Regions from separate parts of the Arthrobacter sp. PAMC 25486 genome, predicted to be linked through region 3. Evidence: riboswitches for the same ligand, from Rfam matches in the RefSeq annotation. Region 3 holds a riboswitch; each other region holds the start of a gene.
The links. Region 3 has a riboswitch for thiamine pyrophosphate ahead of art_RS17210 (3-oxoacyl-ACP reductase). Riboswitches for the same ligand answer to the same signal wherever they lie in the genome.
Positions count from the first base shown of each region.

Region 1: linked by a shared signal. The riboswitch ahead of thiD (bifunctional hydroxymethylpyrimidine kinase/phosphomethylpyrimidine kinase) and the one ahead of art_RS17210 (3-oxoacyl-ACP reductase) in region 3 are both predicted to bind thiamine pyrophosphate.
Region 2: linked by a shared signal. The riboswitch ahead of art_RS14030 (ECF transporter S component) and the one ahead of art_RS17210 (3-oxoacyl-ACP reductase) in region 3 are both predicted to bind thiamine pyrophosphate.
Region 4: linked by a shared signal. The riboswitch ahead of thiO (glycine oxidase ThiO) and the one ahead of art_RS17210 (3-oxoacyl-ACP reductase) in region 3 are both predicted to bind thiamine pyrophosphate.

Region 1 is NZ_CP007595.1:1,044,717-1,050,156, reverse strand. It holds gene art_RS04900 (Rne/Rng family ribonuclease) at 1-1,935, shown strand, start outside; TPP riboswitch at 2,055-2,153, shown strand; gene thiD (bifunctional hydroxymethylpyrimidine kinase/phosphomethylpyrimidine kinase) at 2,143-3,732, shown strand; gene rplU (50S ribosomal protein L21) at 4,131-4,439, shown strand; gene rpmA (50S ribosomal protein L27) at 4,499-4,756, shown strand; gene obgE (GTPase ObgE) at 4,892-5,440, shown strand, end outside.
Region 2 is NZ_CP007595.1:3,059,954-3,065,393, reverse strand. It holds gene art_RS14035 (ABC transporter ATP-binding protein) at 1-1,434, opposite strand, end outside; gene art_RS14030 (ECF transporter S component) at 1,437-2,087, opposite strand; TPP riboswitch at 2,134-2,251, opposite strand; gene art_RS14025 (DUF4235 domain-containing protein) at 2,417-2,677, shown strand; gene mnhG (monovalent cation/H(+) antiporter subunit G) at 2,872-3,231, opposite strand; gene art_RS14015 (monovalent cation/H+ antiporter complex subunit F) at 3,228-3,503, opposite strand; gene art_RS14010 (Na+/H+ antiporter subunit E) at 3,500-4,108, opposite strand; gene art_RS14005 (Na+/H+ antiporter subunit D) at 4,105-5,440, opposite strand, start outside.
Region 3 is NZ_CP007595.1:3,792,696-3,798,135, forward strand. It holds gene art_RS17195 (MMPL family transporter) at 1-2,089, opposite strand, end outside; gene art_RS17200 (MarR family winged helix-turn-helix transcriptional regulator) at 2,197-2,781, shown strand; TPP riboswitch at 3,513-3,606, shown strand; gene art_RS17210 (3-oxoacyl-ACP reductase) at 3,679-4,443, shown strand; gene art_RS17215 (LLM class flavin-dependent oxidoreductase) at 4,446-5,440, shown strand, end outside.
Region 4 is NZ_CP007595.1:1,891,379-1,896,818, forward strand. It holds gene art_RS08640 (hypothetical protein) at 1-292, shown strand, start outside; gene art_RS08645 (4a-hydroxytetrahydrobiopterin dehydratase) at 451-1,107, opposite strand; gene art_RS08650 (thiazole synthase) at 1,131-1,931, opposite strand; gene thiS (sulfur carrier protein ThiS) at 2,007-2,246, opposite strand; gene thiO (glycine oxidase ThiO) at 2,256-3,506, opposite strand; TPP riboswitch at 3,501-3,623, opposite strand; gene thiE (thiamine phosphate synthase) at 3,668-4,327, shown strand; gene putP (sodium/proline symporter PutP) at 4,430-5,440, opposite strand, start outside.

The DNA.
Region 1 (5,440 bases), 1.8 Mb from region 3:
ACGCAGCAGGACTCACTGATCGGCAACGTCTATGTGGGCAAGGTTCAGAACGTGCTGCCCAGCATGGAAGCAGCCTTCGTTGACATCGGCCGCGGCCGCAACGCCGTGCTGTACGCAGGGGAGGTTGACTGGGATGCAGCCAACCTCAACGGCCAGCCGCGCCGCATCGAGAACGCGCTGAAGTCCGGCGATTCTGTCCTGGTCCAGGTCTCCAAGGACCCCGTGGGCCACAAGGGTGCGCGCCTGACCAGCCAGATTTCCCTGCCAGGACGCTACCTGGTGTTTGTGCCCGGCGGCTCCATGACAGGCATTTCACGCAAGCTGCCCGACGTCGAACGCAACCGGCTCAAGCGCGTCCTGAAGGACCACCTGCCCGAAAACGCCGGCGTCATTGTGCGCACGGCGGCTGAGGGTGCCAGCGAGGAAGAGCTCACCAACGACATCAACCGGTTGCGCGCCCAGTGGGAGGGCATCAGCAACCGTGCCTCCTCCACCAAGACGCTCGCCCCGGAAATGCTGTACGCCGAACCCGACCTGACCATCAAGGTGGTTCGCGACGTCTTCAACGAGGACTTCACCAAGCTCATCGTCTCCGGAGAGGACGCCTGGGACACCATCGAGGCGTACGTGACGTACGTGGCCCCGGACCTGCTGGACCGCCTGGAAAAGTGGACCCAGCCCGAGGACATCTTCGCCGCACACCGCATCGACGAGCAGATCAACAAGGCCCTGGAGCGCAAGGTCTTCCTGCCCTCCGGCGGCTCCCTGGTCATCGACCGCACCGAGGCCATGACCGTGGTCGACGTGAACACCGGCAAGTTCACCGGCTCCGGCGGCAACCTTGAGGAAACCGTCACGAAGAACAACCTGGAAGCCGCCGAGGAAGTGGTGCGCCAGCTGCGCCTGCGCGACATCGGCGGCATCATCGTCATCGACTTCATCGACATGGTCCTGGAATCCAACCGCGACCTCGTGCTGCGCCGTCTCGTCGAGTGCTTGGGCCGTGATCGGACCAAGCACCAGGTCGCCGAAGTCACCTCCCTGGGCCTGGTCCAGATGACGCGCAAGCGCATGGGCACCGGCCTGCTCGAGGTCTTTGGTGAGCAGTGCGCCACATGTGCCGGTCGCGGCATGGTCACCCACGAAATTCCCGTGGAGCACCGCCGCACGCATTCGCCCGCCGTCGAGGCTGCCGCCGCGCACGCCCCCCGGCACGAGACCCGTGAGGGGGATCGCACCGCCAACCGCTCCACCCGCAGTGAGCGCAAGCGCAACCGGAACCGGGGCCAGCAGCACGATTCTGAGCAGCACGAGGACACGGCGGCTCCGCTGTCCGATGAGGCCGGCGAGGCTGCCCGGGCGCAGAAGGCGCACGAGGTGCGGGCCGCCCTGGCCAACATTGCCGCGGCTTCCCACCACGAGCACGACGGCGGAGAGCACGGCGCCGCTGTCTCGCCGGCTGGCGCTGTGGACGCCACGGAGACGGAAGAAAATCACGACTCCACAACGCTGAACCTGGGCGGGGAAGCCATCGAGCTGCCGCGCGGCCACCGCAGCGAAAGCAGCGACTTCACCCAGCCAAACAATGCTGAGCAGGTCGCTGCCCTGGCCGGACTGGCCGAGGCCTTGGATCAGCTCGTCGCGCCCGACCATGACGGCGCACAGCACGACGAACACGATTCCAGCGGTGGCAGCCGTTCACGCTCACGCCGCAGCCGACGCAACCGCAGCGCCCGCAGCGCACAGGGCGGTGCCGACATGGTGGTGGAAACTTCCGATGCACCTTCGGTGGGCCAGGGTTCGGCGCCGCACGTCAGCGTCGAGATTCCGGCCCCCGCGCAGGTCCAGCACATTCCGGCGGAGACGGTTCCGGCAGTGAAGAAGAGCAGCGAGCCCATCATCTTGGGTGTTGGGGTGCCAGCCTCTGAGCTGTAGCACCGAGCTAAACTGACCCGCAGAGGACGGAGAAAATTCACGGTTTTGACGTGTTTTTCGCCGTCCTCTGCGGGTCAGTTTGCGTTTGGGGCCGGATGGTTGCGTTTGTGGGTAGGGTGGAGCGTGACACGGGGTGCCAGGCCACAAGGGCCGGCTGAGACAATACCCGTTGAACCTGCCCGGCTAGCACCGGCGAAGGGATGTCCCATGAGCGCCACAACACTCTTTTCACCTGCCCACGAAGCAACTGGCACCGCACAATCACCGTGGAAACACCCGCGGGTATTGAGCATTGCCGGCTCCGACCCATCAGGGGGAGCCGGTATCCAGGCCGACATTAAATCCATTTCGGCCCACGGTGGCTACGCCATGGCAGCCATTACGGCCCTCACGGCGCAAAACACGCGGGGCGTGCAGGGCGTGCATGTCCCGCCGGCCGAATTTCTGCGTTCCCAACTGGACGCCCTCGCCTCAGACATCACCATTGACGCGGTAAAGATCGGCATGCTCGGAACTGCCGAGGTGATGAATACGGTGGGCGAGTGGCTGGCGCACACCCGGCCCTCCGCAGTCGTGCTTGATCCGGTCATGGTGGCAACCAGCGGTGACACACTCATGGCGCCCGAAGCACTCGAGGCTCTACTGGCGCTGCTGGCCAACACCCACCTGGTGACGCCGAACATTCCCGAGCTGGCGGCGCTGCTGGGTCAATCCGAAGTGGGCAGCTGGGCCGAGGCCGTGCAACAGGGCCGGGAACTGGCTGCCGCCCACAACGTCATGGTGCTCGTTAAAGGCGGCCATCTGCCCGGGGAGCAGTGCCTCGATGCGCTGGTGGGTGTGGACGGCGCCATCCAGGAATTCACTGCGCCGCGGATCCACACCGCAAACACGCACGGGACGGGCTGCTCACTATCGGCGGCCGTGGCAACACTGCAGGCGCGCACGGGGGACTGGGGGCAGGCGGTGGGCACGGCCAAGGCTTGGTTGGTGGGGGCATTGGAGGCCTCCGAAGTGCTGGACGTAGGCGCAGGCGCCGGTCCCATCCATCACCTGCATGCCCTGTGGGCGACTGCCGCACCCAGCCTTGACGCCTTCAGCCGGGTGCTCTGGCAGGATTGCGCACCGCAGCGTCAGGCGATCTTCGGTCTCGACTTCATCAAGGAACTGGCGGCGGGCACCCTGGCCCGTGACCGCTTTGCCTACTATCTCGCCCAGGATGCCCTCTACCTGGCCACTTACTCGCGTGTGCTGGCCAGGGCAAGTGCCCTGGCGCCGACCGAGGCCGAGCAGAAGTTTTGGGCCGGCGGCGCCCAAAACGCCCTGGATGTTGAATTGGCCCTGCACCGGGATTGGCTCAGTCATTACCCGCTCGATTCCCCGGAAGGACCGGAGCAGGAAGGACCCGAGCTGGGCCCGGTCACGAAACACTATGTTGACCACCTGCAGGGTGTGGCCTTCTCCGGCAGTTACGGTGAAGTCGTGGCGGCCGTGCTGCCCTGCTACTGGCTGTATGCGGAAGTGGGCCGGGTGCTGCACGCCGACTACCTGGCCCGTGCGGGCGGGCACCCCTACGGGACCTGGCTGCAAACTTATGCCGACGACGACTTTGCGCAGGCCACCGCCACAGCCGTGGGCATCATGGACGCGGCAGCCCGGAACGGCTCAGCCGCGGAACGCACCCGCATGCGCCGAGCCTTCGCCCACTCGGCCCAATATGAGGTGGATTTCTTTGCCGCACCGCACCAACAGTTCGCCGGCCCCGGTGGTGGTGTCACGCCGTCGAACGTGTCTTGGTGATTAAGACCACCCGTCTTCGGTGAAAAAGGCGGCGCGTCACGGGCAGAAATCGCACATCAGCGGCTCAGGCACGCTAAAGTTGTTCAGTACGGTTTGCTGAACTCCGCTGGAATGCCCTTGCAACACTGCGTTGCGCAGGGCGCCCTGAGGAACGCGAACCAGTGTCATTTGCTCCCGGAGCTAGAATTAGCGTATTCTTGATCTTCGGTGCTTACGCCAACACCTAGGGCAACCACTCCATGGCAGAACTCCATTGAGGTCCACGGCGTTGAGGCACATAGTATGCACCCCGCGTCTGTTCTATTTTGAACTGCGGCGCATGCGGTTGGCGGCGATCAAATCTGATCCAAGCCGGCATAAAAACTTTGTAATAAACGTCGAGAGAAGTGAGTTCCCCAGTGGTGTACGCGATTGTCCGCGCAGGCGGCCGTCAAGAAAAGGTTTCCGTTGGAGACCACGTGACCATGAACCGCGTCCCCGGTGGAGTTGGCAGCACGTTTGAGCTGCCCGCTTTGCTCCTGGTAGATGGTGACAAGCTCACCACCGCCGCGAAGGACCTGGCTAATGTAAAGGTTACGGCTGAGAAGTTGGAGGATCTTCGCGGGCCGAAGATCGTCATCCAGAAGTACAAGAACAAGACCGGTTACAAGAAGCGTCAGGGCCACCGTCAGGAACTGTCCAAGGTCAAGATCACTTCAATCGCTTAATAAGCGATCAAAAGTTCGATCAACTTAGAATCTTTTAGTAAAAAGGCAGGCATTTTCAAATGGCACATAAAAAGGGTGCGAGTTCCACTCGCAACGGCCGTGACTCCAACGCTCAGTACCTGGGTGTAAAGCGCTTCGGCGGTCAGGTTGTCAAGGCTGGCGAAATCATCGTTCGCCAGCGCGGCACACACTTCCACCCCGGCGTAAGCGTCGGCCGTGGCAAGGATGACACGTTGTTCGCATTGGACGCAGGCGCAGTCGAGTTCGGCACGCGTCGTGGACGTCGCGTTGTCAACATCGTTGCAGCTGCGGTCTAATACCAAAGCTTTTCTCAGTGGAGCGGACCGCCTGGTCCGCTCCACTGGCTTTTAACACACTGCCCGGCATCAGGGGCAGGTCCCTCGCGGACTAGAATTGGTGCACCAGCGTAAATTCAATTCAAGGAGATTTCATTGGCCAGCTTCGTTGACCGGGTTGTTCTGCACGTATCCGGCGGGACTGGCGGCCATGGCTGCGTCTCGGTTAAACGTGAAAAGTTTAAGCCTTTGGGCGGGCCCGACGGCGGTAAGGGCGGCGACGGCGGCAGTGTCACCTTCCGGGTCAGCGACCAAACCACCACCTTGCTTGACTTTCACCACGCCCCCCACCGCCGCGGTGGCAACGGCCAGCCCGGCATGGGCGACTGGCGTGACGGCAAAGACGGGGAATCCCTGCTCCTTGAGGTTCCCGATGGCACCGTCATCAAGGACCGTGACGGCAATGTCCTGGCCGACCTCGTTGGCATTGGCACCGAATACGTCGCCGCCGCCGGCGGACAGGGCGGGCTCGGCAATGCCGCCCTGTCCTCACAAAAACGCAGGGCACCGGGCTTTTTCCTGCTCGGCGTTGACGGCACCGAGCAGGACATTGTCCTTGAACTGAAGTCCATTGCAGACATTGCGCTGGTGGGCTTCCCCTCGGCCGGCAAGTCCAGCTTGATCGCAGCCATGTCTGCTGCCCGC
Region 2 (5,440 bases), 730 kb from region 3:
ATCGAGCAGCTCGGTCAGCAGTGAGGCCAGTTCGGCCCACGTGTTGGCATCCTGCCCAAAAGTGGGTTCGTCCAGCACGAGCACCTGTGGGCTGGCGGCCAGCACGGTGGCCACCGACAGCCGGCGTTTTTCACCGCCCGAAAGCGTGAAGGGATTCGCCTCCGCCAGGTGTTCGAGCCGCAGGCGTGCCAGGAGTTCATCCACCAGATCGCCGCCGCGCCCCAAAATATTGGGTGCAAACAGCAGCTCGTCCCTGACCGTGCCGGCCACAAATTGGTGCTCGGGCTCCTGAAACACCGTCCCGATCCGGCTGATCAGCTCGCGCCCGCGCCATTTCAGCGGGGCCGGTCCGGCTCCCCGGGCCAGCTCCGGCAGCGCAGTGAGCACCCCGCCGGCAGGCGGCAAAAGTCCGGCCAGGGTCAGCGCCAGGGTCGACTTCCCTGCACCGTTGGGCCCCGTCACGCTCAGCGCCTGCCCCGCGCTGACCTGCACGGAAGGCACGACGGCGGCCGGCACCACCGGGTGCCGCTTGCGTCGCTTAGTGCGGGAGACAGCAAGGGCCTCCGCCTCCAGCAGCAGGTGCGTGCCGGCGTCGTCCATGGCATTGCGGGGCCGCACCGCCGGGATATAACCGGGCAGCCAGATGCCGGCTCCGGCCAGCGTTTCCCGGCTCTGGGCCAGCACGGTGGCGGGCGGACCGTCAAACAGCACCCCGCCGGGCTCGCCCAGGGCGGCCGGGGCCAGAACCACGATCCTGTCCACGACCTCGAGCCAGACGGAGACGCGGTGCTCCACCACAACGAGGGTGGCGCCGGTGTCGTCGAGGCTGCGGCGCACGGCGTCGCGGACCTCGACGACACCGGCCGGGTCAAGGTTGGCGGTGGGCTCGTCAAGGAGCAGCAGGCCGGGGCGCATGGCGAGCATGCCGGCCAGGCCGAGGCGCTGCTTTTGCCCGCCGGACAATGTGGAGCTGGGGTGATCCAGGGGCAGGTTCAGTCCCACCGACTCCAGCGACTCGTGGACGCGGTGCCAGATTTCAGCGCGCGGCACGGCGAGGTTTTCAGCACCAAAGGCAACATCGTCGCCAATGCGCGAGAGCACCACTTGGGCGTCGGGGTCCTGCTGCATGAGCCCTGCCCGGCCGCGCGATTCCGCCACAGGGCGGCCGTCAATGAGCAGTTCACCCACCTCGTTGGCGTCCTCCTCATCACCCAACACGCCGGCCAGTGCGTGCAGCAGGGTGGACTTGCCGGCGCCGGACGGGCCAAGGAGCAGCACCCGCTCCCCCTCCGCGATCTCCAGATCAAGGCCGTGCACGGCACGTTTGCTGCGTCCGGAGTGTTGCCATCCCCAGCTCTTCGCGCTGATGCGCGCCGGGGCGCCGCCGTTGTGACCGGCAGAATTGTGGGTGGCCGGATAGCCTCGCGCACCCACGGCTACACCACTCGTTCGGTTGCGGCGTTGCGCGAGGGCAGGTTGGCCAGGGCCCCCGTACGTGCCAGTCCGCGAACAGCCAGCCAGGACACCAAGCCGGCAATGATGGTGCCTGAGATCATGGCGAGGATTACGTAGACGAGTTTCCACTCAAACGCCCACGCGATGTTCCACACCAGAGAATCGTTGAGGCCGAGGGCCAGTCCGGCCAGTGCACCGGCCACGAGGGCCACCGGCAGGTTGAACTTTTTGTAACGGAACAGGGCAAAGCCGAGTTCCGCGCCCAGGCCCTGAACGAGTCCGGAGAGCAGCACAGTGAAACCAAAGTGCGTGCCCAGAAGGCCCTCAACACTGGCGGCAATCAGCTCACAGTACAGTGCTGCACCGGGTTTGCGGATCACGAGTCCACCCAGCACGCCGGCGATCAGCCAGCCGCCGCCATAGAGGGCTCCGACGGGCGGGAATGCGACGGTGAAGGCGCTGATCAGGCCGTAACCGGCGGACCAGAGCCAAAAGATGACGCCGAGGGCCACACCGAGAACCGAGACAACAACTATGTCCACCACCCGCCACGTGCTTTTGCCGTTGCCTGAACGTTGCGTGTTTTTTGGGGCGTTTTGTTGGGCTGATGCGCCCGTGAATGACTTGCTCATGTTTCCTCCTTCGCAGGAGGGGCGGCTGCAACGGGATTTCCGCGCAGCCGAAGAGAACTCGACTCCCTTCGCCGGTACTAACCGGAGCAGGTTCGAGGGTCTGCGGCGAACCGCACTCTCAGCGCCGCTACCCAGGTCGGGTGGACGCTCCCCTGTCGTGTTTGAATTGCGGCTTCAGTTTACCCCTGGCTCCTGCCGGGGGCTAATGCATCCGTCATGATGCAAGGTGGCCCCCTTGCCGGCGGCGCCCTCATGAAACTGTCGCAAGGCGTTAGGCTGATCGTAGGCTTTTGCCCGCCATGTCTGGTCACAGAATTCAGGAGTCCATTATGAACATTGTCGTAAAATTGCTCGGTACCGGTGTGAGCCTGGGCGCAGGCTTCGTCGCCAGCAAACTGGTGGACACCGTCTGGGAGAAAAGCACAGGCAACAAGCCGCCCAAGGACGGGGCGGATCTGGAGAACAGCCTGCGTTCGGCGCTGGTCTTCGCGTTGGTGTCCTCTGCTGTGGCAGCCATCATCCAGACCCTCGCCGGTCGCACAACACAAAAGGCCATCGCACGCTTTAGTAAGCACCCCGACGAGGTCTGAGCACCCGCCCGCTTGCATGTGCACTGTCATTCACGTTGAAACAGCAGGTTCCGGCCAGTTTCGGCCGAATACGGCGCCGAACTGGCAGTTGTTGCCCTCCCAGCCCTGTGAGAGGGCTGGGAGAGGGCAACAACTGTCAGTTCGCGGAACGATATTCGGACGAATACCCAAAGGGGTCGCGGGCGGAGGGGTTGCTAGTCCTTGGCGTCGTCGACGGCGGCCGCCACTACCTGGTCCAGCTCGTCAACACTGAGCAGTTCCGGGCGGCGGTGTTTGGTGCGGTAACCCGCCCTGCCCACCATGTGCGCTGAGACTGGAACGGTCAGGAGCTGAAACAGCCAGGCCACCAGGAGGATGGGTAGCAGCGACCACGCCTGCATCTGCAGGCCCAGGGCTGCCAGCATCAGCAGCAGCCCCAGCACCTGGGGCTTGGTGGCTGCGTGCATGCGGCTCAACAAGTCCGGGAAGCGCAGCAGGCCAATAGCGGCCGCAAGGCTCATGGTGGCGCCAACCAAGAGGAAGATTGCCGTCAAGACATCGATGAAAGTGTTCATCCGTCCTCCTTCTTGTGCGCTACAAACCGGGCAACCGTCACCGAGCCGATAAAGCCAATCACCGTCAACACCACCAGCAGTGCCAGGTTGTCCAGGTGTTTGTTCATCGCCATCTCCGTGGCCAGTGCAGCCCCAAAGATGGCCAGTAAAACATCCGCGGCGATGACCCTGTCAAGCAGTGACGGGCCCTTGGCGATGCGGTAGATGGTGCCCGCCGAGGCAAGCGTCAGCAAGGCCGCCACAATCAAAATCACTATCTCCATGGCGCTCATGGTGTCTCCTCACGGCCGAGAGTCTGCGCATACGTCACCATGGGCGCGCCTGCCCGTTCAGCCTTCACGGCAGCCAGTTCTGCCTTCGTTCCCATGACTTCAATCAGCCTGGCTTCAAAGTCTTGGATGTCCGCGCGAATCCTGTCCACATCAGCGGGCGTGGGCGCGTTCATGGCATGCACATAGAGAGTTGCCGATCCCCTGTCCACCTCAACCACCAGTGAGCCGGGAATGAGGGAGAGCACGTGGCCAACCGCCGTCATCATAAAATCCGAGGGGCTGCGCAAGGGCACCGCCAGGATGGCATTGCGGATGTTCGGCCCTTTCACGATGGCCCAGTACAACACCTGGAAACTCGCAATGGAGACCTGCTTGATGAACCACAGCAGGAACGTCACGGCCCGCAGGACATTGAACCGTCCACTGAGTTCAATGGGCGGAAGGTAAAACGCATGCGAGACGCCAATGGCGATCAACGCACCAAAAAGCAGGTTGCCGGGGCTAAAATCCTGCCATAGCGAGCCCCACACAAGCACCAGCCAAACAAGCAGCGGCAACTTTTGCAGAAAGTCTATTCTTCGTTCGTTCCTTATCGGCTGGCTCATGGCGTTGCCGCCCCCACACCCAAAACGGCTTCGATGTACGGGACGCGGTCCAACATGCTGGTTGCTGCGTCCTGGCTCAGATCCATGAGCGGCCCGGCAAACACTGTCATAGCCACACCGAGCACCACCAGTCCCATGGTTGAATACACCATCATCTTGGGCAGGATCGGGATCTCATTGTCACCGGAAAAACGTCCCTCCACTGCGTCCACATGCTTGCTTGACCGCAGTGCGCGCATGCTCGGCTCACCCGCAGCGTCAGGGGCCGTGGCGAGCAGCACGGGTTCTGGAGCTTCGGCATCGGCCGTGCTGCGCCAGAACACCCGGTTCCACACCCTGGCCATCACCAACAGCGTGAGCAGGCTTGCCACCACACCGCCGACGACGAGAGTGTAGGCCAGCGGCGAACCGTCAGCCACGCCCGCCTGCAACAGTCCCAGCTTGCCCAGGAAACCGGAGAACGGCGGGATACCGGAGAGATTCATGGCAGGGATGAAATACAGCACGGCCAGGATGGGTGAAAGTTTCGCCAGCCCCCCGAGACGACTGATGGAAGAAGTCCCGCCGCGGCGCTCAATCAGCCCGGTCACCATGAACAGGCTTGTCTGGATGGTGATGTGGTGGATGACGTAATAAATTGTGGCGGCCAGGCCAAGCACCGATGAAAGCGCGACGCCGAAGATCATGTACCCGATGTGACTCACCAGGGTGAAGGAGAGCATGCGCTTGATGTCCGTCTGGGCCACAGCCCCAAGGATTCCCACGATCATGGTGAGCAGGGCCGCGATGAGCAGCACGGAGTTGAAGTCGTCCGATGGGAACAGCAGCGTCTCCGTGCGGATGATGGCGTAAACACCCACCTTGGTCAGCAACCCGGCAAAAACCGCCGTCACCGGTGCCGGAGCCGTGGGGTAGGAGTCGGGGAGCCAGAAGGACAGTGGGAACACGGCCGCCTTGATGCCAAAGGCCACAAGCAGGAGCACATGCAAAAGCTGTTGGGTACCGGAATCCAGCTCCCCGATCTTCACCGCCAGATCGGCCAGGGTGACCGTACCGGTGGCGCCGTAAACCATGGCAATGGCCACAAGGAACAGCATGGAAGAGACAACACTGACAACCACATAGGTGACGCCGGCGCGAACTCGCGAGCCCGTGCCGCCAAGGGTCATCAGCACATAACTGGCGGTGAGCAGGATTTCAAAGCCCACATACAAGTTAAACAGGTCCCCTGCCAGGAAAGCGTTGGAAACACCTGCCATCAGAATCAGATACGTGGGGTGGAAGACGGAAACCGGGCCGTCCTCCTCACCGTCTGCAGCGCCCTGTCCTGAC
Region 3 (5,440 bases):
CGAAGGCCACGATGAATGCGATCTGCGCCAGGAACAGGATCGGAATCACCCCCAGGGCGGAGAAGGTGGCGGCCAAGACCAGCCCGGCCGAGGTGATCACGCCACCGGTGATCACCAAGCCCCGAATGATCCCCTCACGCGTGCCATGTTTGACAGATTCCTCCCGCACACGGGTCATCAGGAAGATGTTGTAGTCAATTCCCAAGGCCACCAGGAAGATGAAACCGAATAGTGGAACGGCCGGGTCGGCGCCGGGGAAATCGAAGACATGGTTGAAGAAGAAGGCCGCAACACCCAGCGCCGTGCCAAAGGAGAGCACCGTGGTCAAGATCAGTAGTACCGGAGCCAGGACCGAACGCAACAGCATCATCAAGATCAGCAGAATCACCACAAGCACTACGGGGATGATGAGATTGCGGTCATGGATCGAGGCATCGTTAGTGTCAATCGCCGTTGCCGTGACTCCACCGACCAAGGCCTCGGGGACAGTGCTGGACAGGCTCGCCCTGATCTCACGCACGACGCCGGCCGCCACATCCGAGTCAGCGGCGGCTGCCAGCGTGCCTTGGAGCATGACGTCTCCGCCGACCACCGTCGGCTTGGGAACGGCAGCGCCGGGGGCTCCCATCGCCTGGAGTCCCTGAGTTGTCACGGTGGCGGCCCCGCTGGGCGCCCCGGCAGAGAGCACGGAAACGGATTCAATGCCGTCCTGTGCCAGCATCACATCGGCAGCCTCCTGAAGTTCAGAGTTGGGGACCACCACCAGCACGGGGCTGCCGGTGCCGCCGGGGAAGTGTTCGCCAAGAATGGCCTGGCCATCACGTGCCTCGGAGGCGCCCAACACCAAATCCGATTGCGGCACACCGCTGGCATTGAGCGTGGTGGCACCGAAGGCTCCCACCAGCAGGACAGCAGTGGTAACCATCCAAATCACCCTCGGGCGGCGTTTTATGATGCGGGCGAGTTTGGCCCAGATGCCTGTCGCATGTACGCCGTGCTCTGCGGCCACCACCTCCGGCTCAAACTTTGGCCGTCGCGGCCAGAAAGCATTCCGGCCAAAGGCGTACAACAGCGCAGGCAAAAGGCTCAGTGCCGAGAGCATGGCAAAAAAGATGCCGATCGCGGCAACAGGTCCCAGCGAACTGTTGGATTTCAAATCGCTTAACAACAAACACAACAGGCCGGCGATCACGGTTCCGCCGGACGCTGCAATGGGTTCGGCGGATTTGCGGATGGCCGCCATGCTGGCAGCCCATTTGTCCGTGCTGACTCGCAGCTCCTCCCGGTACCGGGCCACATAGAGCAGCGAATAGTCGGTAGCCGCGCCGATCACCAGAATGAACAGGATGCCTTGGGTTTGCCCGCTCAAGATCAGGATTCCGGCTTTTGCCAGCCACCACACACTCAGCAGCGCTACGCACAGGGCAAAGAGGCTGGTGGCGAGCACGGCCACGGGAAGCAGCAGGGAGCGGTAGACAAGGATCAAGATGACGAAGACGGCCAAGAGGGCCACACCCAGAAGTATCCCGTCAATACCGGAAAATCCCGCGATGAGATCTGCCGTGAAACCGGCGGGGCCGGTGACATGAACCACCACCCCGTCAGGGACGGCAGCCCGCAGTGACGTGCCAATGGCGGTGACCGCCGCACCGATGTCCGCATCGGCTTGGATCGGCACAAATGCCTGCACCGCCCGGCCGTCTTCTGAAGGAATGCCCGGGGAAACCTCCGTACCAACCCCGGGGATGGAGGTCAGGGCTGCGATCGCCTTGGAAATTGAGGCAATACGGGTCTCGTTCAGCGTGCTATTGCTGGAGAAGACCACGACAGCGGGGATTTCATCGGAGTCACGGAACTCGCCTTGCAACTTTTGCACCTGAGTGGCGTCGGCAGAAGAGGGAAGGTACGCGGTGGGGTCATTGGATGAAACCTCACTGACCTTGCCAAAATATGGTCCACCGATTGAACCGCCGGCGAACCAGACGATGATGATCAACGCGGGCAGGAGGATCCTCAGCCACTTTTTGGCGCTTCTCGGTGGCTTATCGTGGCGGGTTCCACCGCTGCTCGACTGCAGTGTCTTAGTCATGGGTTCATCTCCGGTAGCTGCACAATTTTAATCTAGTTTAGCTAGCAAGTAACCCAGCTTGCAACATGTGTGGATCTTTATATTGGGGGAAGGATAGAATTATCACCATGGCAAGTATCGAGGCAACCCCCGCACCATTGCCGCCCAACATCTACGACGTCAATGCCGCCGACCCGAAGAGTCAACTAATCGACCGATCGGCGATGGCCACCGAAGACGTGGCGCACATCGGTGAGCTCATGGCCGCGCTGGGCAGGCTGCGCACCGCGGAGCAGCAGCTCTCGGATGCATCGCTGAAATACATGAAGTTGAACCAGTCGGACATGCGGGCCCTGCACTACTTGATCGTCACGGCCAACACCGAGACAATTGCCACCCCCGGAGCCATTGCCAGCCACCTGAAGATTTCGACGGCGTCAACCACCAAGCTGCTGGACCGGCTGGAGAATGCGGGTCACATCACCCGGGCGCCCCATCCCAGTGATCGCCGTGCCTTGGCCATTTCCATCACGGCCAAAACCCGCCAAGCAGCCATGGACACCGTGGGGCGCCAGCAAGCCAAGCGATTCCATGCGGCAGCACGGCTCAGCTCGGCGGAACGCGATGTGGTCATCCGGTTCCTTGACGACATGACCAAGGAAATCGCTCTTACGGATGAGGCCTGGGCCCAACCTGGCGCCAATTCCGGCTGATCACTGCGCCGGCACGAAGCCGCCAGCTCGCGACCAGGTGGTGGAGCCGGCACGCCGGGCGGGGATCCCGCCAGGCCGTCCGGCACCGCACGAAATGGTCCCAAGCCCACGAGATGATTGATGAACTCACCTCCGGAGGACACCGGGCGCGGGCCCGGACTTCCCCGCTACCCCGACACGGTCCTTGCAGGCCCTGGCCTTGGGGGCCGGGCGGAAAGACCTGCATCAGGTGGCTTGGCACCACGGCACCCCAACCGGTCCCCGCAACGCCAAAGCGGCCACGAAATCACGTTTCCTGGCCATCCGGATCCGCCCGGCCCATCGCGATATCCCGCTGGATGAGGATCATTCCCTGCCCGAGGGTGGATGCTGGTGGCATGGCCCGTGCACGAGCCGGCACCAACCGATTACTGGATCAGCGCCCTGCCCGCCGACACGCCCCTGAAAACTCTCGTCAGGCTCGCCAAGAGCGACAAGCGCATCGAGCATGACTACCGGGAACTAGAGAACGGGCTCGGCCTGGACCGCTTCGAAGGCCGATCCTGCAGCGACCACCACCGCCACCTCACCCCGGTCACCGCGGCCCAACTCTTTTCACCAGAAAGCGGCTCCCCACCCCAAAAGACCGCCAGTTTCCACGGGGCAGCCACAGCAACACTTCGCAACGCTGAGTCGAAGCGGGAGGGCGCAGCGTTGCCTGCCGCCGTCCGAACCGTGGTAGCTTGGGCCGTGGACACGACACGGGGTGCCGCCTGGCGGCTGAGAGTTAGACCCGTTGAACCTGATCTCGATAATCCGAGCGAAGGGATGCCGGTCCTGCAGCAATGACGAAGTGTGCCCTGTGCCTGTCCTTCGCGCATTCCTGGCATCCTTTCGCCCCGCTGAAAGGTGTACGACATGCAAATTAAAGACCAGATTGTACTGATTACCGGAGCCGGCCGCGGACTAGGTGCCGATGTGGCCCGTTCCTTCGCCCGGGAAGGTGCCAGAGTGGTGCTGAACTACCGCAACAGTGAGGCGGCGGCACGGGAACTTGCCGCTGACATCGGATCGGAACACGCCATCGCCTTGCACGCCGATGTCACCCGCGCCGACGCGGTCCAGGCCTTGGTGACTGCCGCAGCCGATCATTTTGGTGCGCCCATCACCACCGTCATTAACAACGCTTTGCCCGATTTTTCCTTTAACGGCGACGGGCGGTCGAAGGCTGACGGCATTGGCTACGGCGAATTTACGGCACAGTTTTCCGGCGTTGTGGGGGGTGCGCTGAACACGATTCAGGCGGTCTTGCCGGGCATGAAGGATGCCGGGTTCGGCGCCATCGTGAATATTGGCACCAACCTGTTTCAAAACCCCGTGGTGCCCTATCACGACTACACCGCGGCCAAAGCTGCTTTGCTGGCACTGACGCGCACCTTCGCTGCCGACCTGGGTCCGTCCAAAATCCGTGTGAACATGGTCTCCGGGGGGTTGCTGCGCACCACCGACGCCTCTGCCGCCACACCCGAGCAGGTCTTCGACTTGATCGCTGGCGGAACACCTCTGCGCAAGGTCACCACGCCGTCCGAATTTGCTGATGCAGTGCTGTTCTTCGCCTCACCTTGGTCCCGGGCCGTGACGGGACAAAACCTCGTGGTCGACGGCGGACTGGTGATGAACTAGTGATGGGAATTGTGGGCGCCACCAGCACGCGGCAAATGCACATCAACGCTTTCCTCTTCGGTGCGGGGCACCACACCATGGGCTGGCGGCATCCGGATTCCAGCGCCGACCGTGTCGGGGAAATATCCTATTTCGAGGAGCTGGCCCAGCTGGCTGAAAGCGGCTGCCTTGACGCGGTCTTCTTCGCCGACGGGCACAGCGTCAACCGCCAGTATTCAGCAGGCGTGCCCTCGCTTTTGGAACCGATCACGGCACTGAGTGCCATCGCCCGGGCCACGAAACACATCGGCCTGGTCACCACGGTGTCCTCCAGCTTCTACACGCCCTTCCATGCCGCCCGCATGCTGGCCTCCCTGGACCACATCAGCGGCGGCCGGGTGGGCGCAAACATAGTCACCTCCATGTTCGACGCCGAGGCGCAAAACCATGGATTCGCCGCTCTGCCTAAGCACGCTGAGCGCTATGAGCGGGCGGATGAATTCGTCCGGGTGATCCAACGGCTCTGGGATTCCTGGTCAGACCAGGCGTTGCTCAAAGACCGGGAGTTGGGAACATTTATTGATCCGGAACAGATCCAGCCGATCAACCACACCGGGAAGTATTTCTCCGTGGCGGGGCCGCTGAATGTCCCCCGTTCCCCGCAGGGCCAGCCGGTGCTGTTCCAGGCCGGTTCCTCGGAGGCAGGACGGGATTTTGCTGGACAATTTGCCGAAGCCATTTATTCGGTGTCGTGGGACAAGGACTCCGCCATCGAATTCGCCACGGACATGCGTGCGCGACTGGCTGCTGCCGGACGAGGAGGGGCCACGGTGCCGATTCTTCCCGGCCTAGTCACCTACGTCGCCGCCACACGCGAGCAGGCCATGGAGAAAAAGCGCGCATTGGACGCCTACCTGGACATTGACACAGCCATCGTCCAGCTCAATATTTTCACGGGGATGGACTATAGCGGGCACGGACTCGATGACCTTGTGGCCCCGCTGCCCCCGGTAGTAAC
Region 4 (5,440 bases), 1.9 Mb from region 3:
CATTATTGCCCTGACGGCTGGCGCTTTTGGTGCCATTGCCTGGGCCGTTGACAAGTACCGTCACACCTTCGGCGCCCTGTTGCCGGCCGGTGTGGCCGTGGTGGCTGCCCTGCTCGTGTGGATCATCACCATGGCCGTTGGTCTGGACAACAATGCCGGCACCGCGTGGATCCCCTGGATCCTGTCCATGGTGGTTGGCGGCGCGGCTGCCTGGGCCACCGCAGGTTTTGTGGGCCGCACCCGCCACACCCGGCAGGTTGAGCGGACCAACCAGATTCTGCAAATGCATTAAATGTTCGACGGCGGGACGTCACCACCGCGCCCGTCCCGCCTTTGCGCCTGAGGCACCTTAGATGCCGCCGTTTGCCGGAAATGCCATGGTTTGATCCATGGCATTTCCGGCAAACGGCGGCATTTTTCACGAACTATGGAATTTCTGCACCCCGAGGTTTACGCGTCGCGGCCCTTTTCGGTACAGACGCACAGCCTGTTGCCCTGAACATCGGTGGCCACAACGAAGCGCGGGGCGGCCCCATGGTCCAGGGACGCCCCTGCTGACTCCAGCCCTGAAAGGGTCCGGGCACTTTGGGAGTATGGCACCGTCACATCAAGGTGAAAGCGGTTGTCGTTCGGGGTTGACGTTTTCTGGAACCACACGGACGGACCGCGGCCGAACGGGTCCACGAGCGCCCCATCGGCGGCCGTGCGGTATCCCAGTGCGGTCTGCCAGGTGTCCGCAATGGCATCGGCATCGTCTGTGTCAATGGCGATTTCAACAGTGTGCAGCAACTCCGGGCGTGCCACGGCACCGGCTTCCTTGGCCCGTGCCGATATTGCCCCGGCCAGGGAAGTGTCCCGCGCGCTCACCTTGGAGCCGGCGTCATGCGAGGTCAGCGTCACGAACAAGTGGTCGTAGCGCCAGTCCACATCGGGGTGGTGGTTCGCTGTCTGGGCCAGCGCCCCGATGGCGGCGAACAAGTCCAAGGCGCTGGCCGACGTCGGACACTTCAGCACCGTGCGCAGGGCACCGAGGCCCAGGGTCCAGTCCGGCAGCGCCGCCAGTTCAGTGTCGATTTGGTCCCTGGTCAAAACATCGTTCGCAGCCATGGCAGGCTCCTTAGGGTATTCGGTTACAAATCAGGGCGGCCGTTCATCGCCGACGACGCCAGTGCATGGGCCCGTTTGGGGATGCGTCCCCCCTGTGCTGCCAGTCTGCCACCGATGACCGCATGTTTAAAGGCCTCCGCCATGACCACCGGATTCTGGGCGCGGGTGACGGCGGTGGCCAGCAGCACGGCGTCGCAGCCGAGCTCCATGGCCAGGGCGGCGTCGGAGGCGGTGCCGATGCCGGCGTCGAGCACCACGGGCACGGAGGCGCGGGAGACGATCAGCTCAATGTTGTGCGGGTTCAGGATGCCCAGCCCGGTACCGATCGGGGCCCCCAACGGCATGACGGCGGCCGCACCCAGCTGTTCCAGGCGCAGTGCCAGAACCGGGTCGTCATTGGTGTACGCGAACACCTTGAAACCACGGTTGACCAGCGCCTCCGTTGCCTCCACCAGTTCCAGCGCGTCAGGGAGCAGCGTGTGTTCGTCGGCGATGACTTCCAGTTTCACCCAGTCTGTCTCGAGGGCTTCGCGGGCCAGCTCGGCCGTCATGACGGCCTCGCGGGCGGTGAAGCAGCCAGCCGTGTTGGGCAGGATGCGGATGTTGTTTTCCAGCAGCAGCTTGAACAGGTTTGTTCCGCCGCCGGCCGCCTCATCCACCGAGTAGCGGCGCATGGCCACGGTGGTCAGTTCGGTGCCGGAGGCGATGAGTGCGGCACCCAGACCGGTGAGGCTGGGGGCGCCGCCGGTGCCCATGATGAGCCGGGATTGCAGCGCCACGCCGTCGATCACCAGGGCGTCATTGCGGGTCAGGGTTTCGGTCATGGCGTTCACTTTCGGTCGTGGGGCGTATGTGGGGTGTGGGCGGCAGGGGCGGAAGAAGCATCCTGGGCAGTCATCTCAGCCGCCCTGCACTGCGGCGACAATCTCCAGGTCGTCCCGGTCTTCCACGGCGGTGGCAGCCCACTGGCTGCGCGGCACCACGGCCGAGTTGCGGGCTACAGCGACACCCAACCGTCCACCGTCGGCCGCCTGCCCGGTGGGAAGCAGCGCCCGGCCGGTAGTGGCGGTGACCAGGTCGGCGACCGTGGTGCCTGCCGGGTGGGTCTGGGTGGTGCCGTTGAGTTCGATCGTGTGCATGGCATGCTCCTACGCGGTGGGGCCGGCGAGTGCCGGGCGGAGTGAGGGGGAAAAGCGGTCGGGGCGGAAGCCCGTCCAGGCCAGGTCGGTAATGTCGCCCAGCAATTGGCGGACAATCAAGGCGGCGATCGGGGTCAGCAACACGCCGTGCCGGAAGAACCCGGTGGCGATAATGAGTCCCTGGATGTCCTTCCCCGAGGCAGCTGCGACCCGGCCCAGCAGCGGGGCGTTGTCCGGCGTTCCGGGGCGGGCGCGGGCCGTGCATTCAAGTAGTTCAAGTTCGGCGACGGCGGGCAGGAGCACCTGGGCGTCGCGCAAAAGCTGGTGCACTCCCCCGGCGCTGACCCCGGCACCGTGGTCCTCGCGGCTGGTCGCGCCGATGACCACGGTGCCGTCCTCGCGCGGCACAATGTACACGGGGAGCCCGCGCACCAGGCCGCGAATCGTGGCCGTGGTCAGCGGCCGCAGGTGTTCGGGCACGCGCAGGCGCAGAATATCGCCGTGCACCGGGCGCAGCGGCAGCTCGAGCCCAGCCGGCAGGTTGTGGAGTTTCGGGGCGTCCAGCCCGTTGGCCACCACCACCTCCCGGGCATGGATTTCCGTGCCGTCGGCAAGCACGACGCCGGTCACCCGCCTCCGCTTTTCGACTCCCCTGCCGTCCCACAACAGTCCCGCAGCACCCTGGCCAATGAAGGGATCCGACTCGCCCCGATGAGCGGCAACCTCGACCAGCCGGGTGCGGATGGCAGCAGCAGTTCCGCGGGGGTCCACCTGGTGGTCGGCCACGATCCGGAAGGCACAGGAAATGTGCGGGCCCACCAGCGGCTCCTCCGCCCGGGCCGCCTTGATCGTGAGCATCTCGACCTCGAGCCCGTGCCGGCGCTGGACGTCCCGCAGCTCGGCGAGGGCGCGCCGGTCCGCAGCGTCGGCACCCACGACGAGGGTCGGCGTCGTACGAAATCCGGTACCCGGAACACCGGGGCCGGCCAGGGATGCGGCAAAGTCGGGCCAGCGGGCGGCGGCGGCAAGCGTGAGGTCCAGGAGTTGCTCTTCCTGGTAGTGGAGCTCGCTCACGGGGGCCAGCATGCCAGCGGCCGCGAAAGTGGCGCCGGTGGCGGGGGCCGGGTCGATCACGGTGACTGTGTGGCCGGCACGCTGGGCCTCCCAGGCGATGCCGAGTCCCACGATGCCGCCGCCGATGACGGCCACCCCGGTGGTTGATTTGTCGGGGCTCAAGTGCAAAGGCACGGAGGGTGCCACAATGTTCTCCTTCCCTACGCCGGCATGATCCGGATCAGGTTCCGCGCCCTCAAGGCGCAATCGGTCGGCGTAGTCGGCGCCCTCTCAGCCAGCTTCACTGGCTCCCGCGGTACTGCACTAGTCTATGAGACATGCACAGCACTTCTGCCATCCATGACGCCATGTCCGCTTCCGCCGCACCGTCCGCTGTCCCCGACCTGGCCTCCGCCCGCCTGTATTTGTGTACGGATTCCCGCGCCGATCAAGGTGACTTTGCCGATTTCCTACGGGCGGCGTATGCCGGTGGTGTGGACATCATCCAGTTGCGCGACAAGTCCATCGAGGCTGCCGAAGAGCTGGAAAAACTTGCTGTGTTGCGCTCCGTTGCGGCCGAGTTTGGCAAGTTGTGGGCCGTGAATGACCGGGCCGACATCGCCGCGCTCAGCGGAGCCCCCGTGTTCCATGTGGGCCAGCAGGACCTGCCACTGCCGGCCGCCCGCTCGCTCGTTGGGCCTGCGATTTCAATCGGGCTGTCCTGCCACGATCCTGCTCAGGCTTCCGCCGCGGCAGCCTCCGAGGCCGACTACTTTTGCGTGGGCCCGCTGTGGGCCACCCCCACCAAACCGGGCCGGGCCGCCGTCGGGCTCTCCCTCGTGGAACACGCCGCCTCGCTCGGCACGACGAAGCCGTGGTTCGCGATCGGAGGGGTGGATTTGTCCACTGTGGACCAGGTGGTCGACGCCGGAGCTTCCCGGATTGTTGTTGTTCGCGCCATCACCCACGCCGAAGATCCGACGGCGGCCGCCCAGGCCTTGCTCTCCCGCCTGCCTGCGCTGGGGTAGCGTCCGCGTCGGTTTCCTCGCGGGCAGTAAGATTTCCTCGGTCGCTGGGCGACCTCAAAATCCATCCCCGTTCCGGAAACCGGCGCTGCCGTCCCGCCCGGTTCAGCTGTTGGCTGCGACCTTGCTCGGGGCGGAATCTTCCAGCATGGCGTCGAATTCGCCCTCGATCACGGAGTTCTCCTTGTAGGTGTACCGGGAAACAATGACGGCGACCAGCAGGTTCACGATAAATGCGGGCACGATTTCATACATCGCGTCATGCAGCACTGGCGTCTTGCCCCACACAAACACCGTCACCGTCGCCACAATCATGCCGACGAGGGCGCCCTTGGCCGTGAGTTTGCGCCAGTAAAGGCTCAGCAGCACAATCGGGCCGAACGCTGCACCGAAGCCGGCCCAGGCAAATGACACCAGCTCCAGGATGCTTGCATTCCTGTCCAAGGCAATGGTGGCTGCAATGACGGCGATCACCAACACGCCCAGGCGGCCAAGAATCACCTGTTTCTTGGCCGAGGACTCCCGTCCTGTCATGTTGTACAGGTCTTCGACGAGCGCCGAGGAACACACAATGAGCTGGGAGGAAATGGTGGACATGATGGCGGCCAGCACGGCTGCCAGGACCAGGCCCGCCACGAACGGGTGGAAGAACACCTGGCTCAATTTCAGGAACACCGTTTCCGGGTCCGCCAACGTCAAGTCGGGGTTGTCGGCAAAGTAGCCAATGCCGATCAACGCCGTGCTCACGGCCCCGGCCGCGGTCAAGAACATCCAGCCAATGCCGATCCGACGGCCGGCCTTGGCGTCTTGCGGGGAACGCAACGCCATGAAGCGGACAATGATGTGCGGCTGTCCAAAGTAGCCCAACCCCCATGCGGCCGTGGAAAAGATTCCGATCATCCACACCAGGCTGTTTCCCTCGCCAAAGCCCTTGAACAGGTTCAACGTGTCGGGGTCAATGCTTTGCAGGCGCGTCACGGTTGCGCCGACGCCACCGGTTTGAATGACGGCAATCACCGGGACCACGATGAGGGCGGCAAACATGAGCAGTCCTTGGGCCACGTCGGTCAGTGTTGCCCCAATGAACCCGCCAAAGAGCGTGTATGTCAAAGTGAC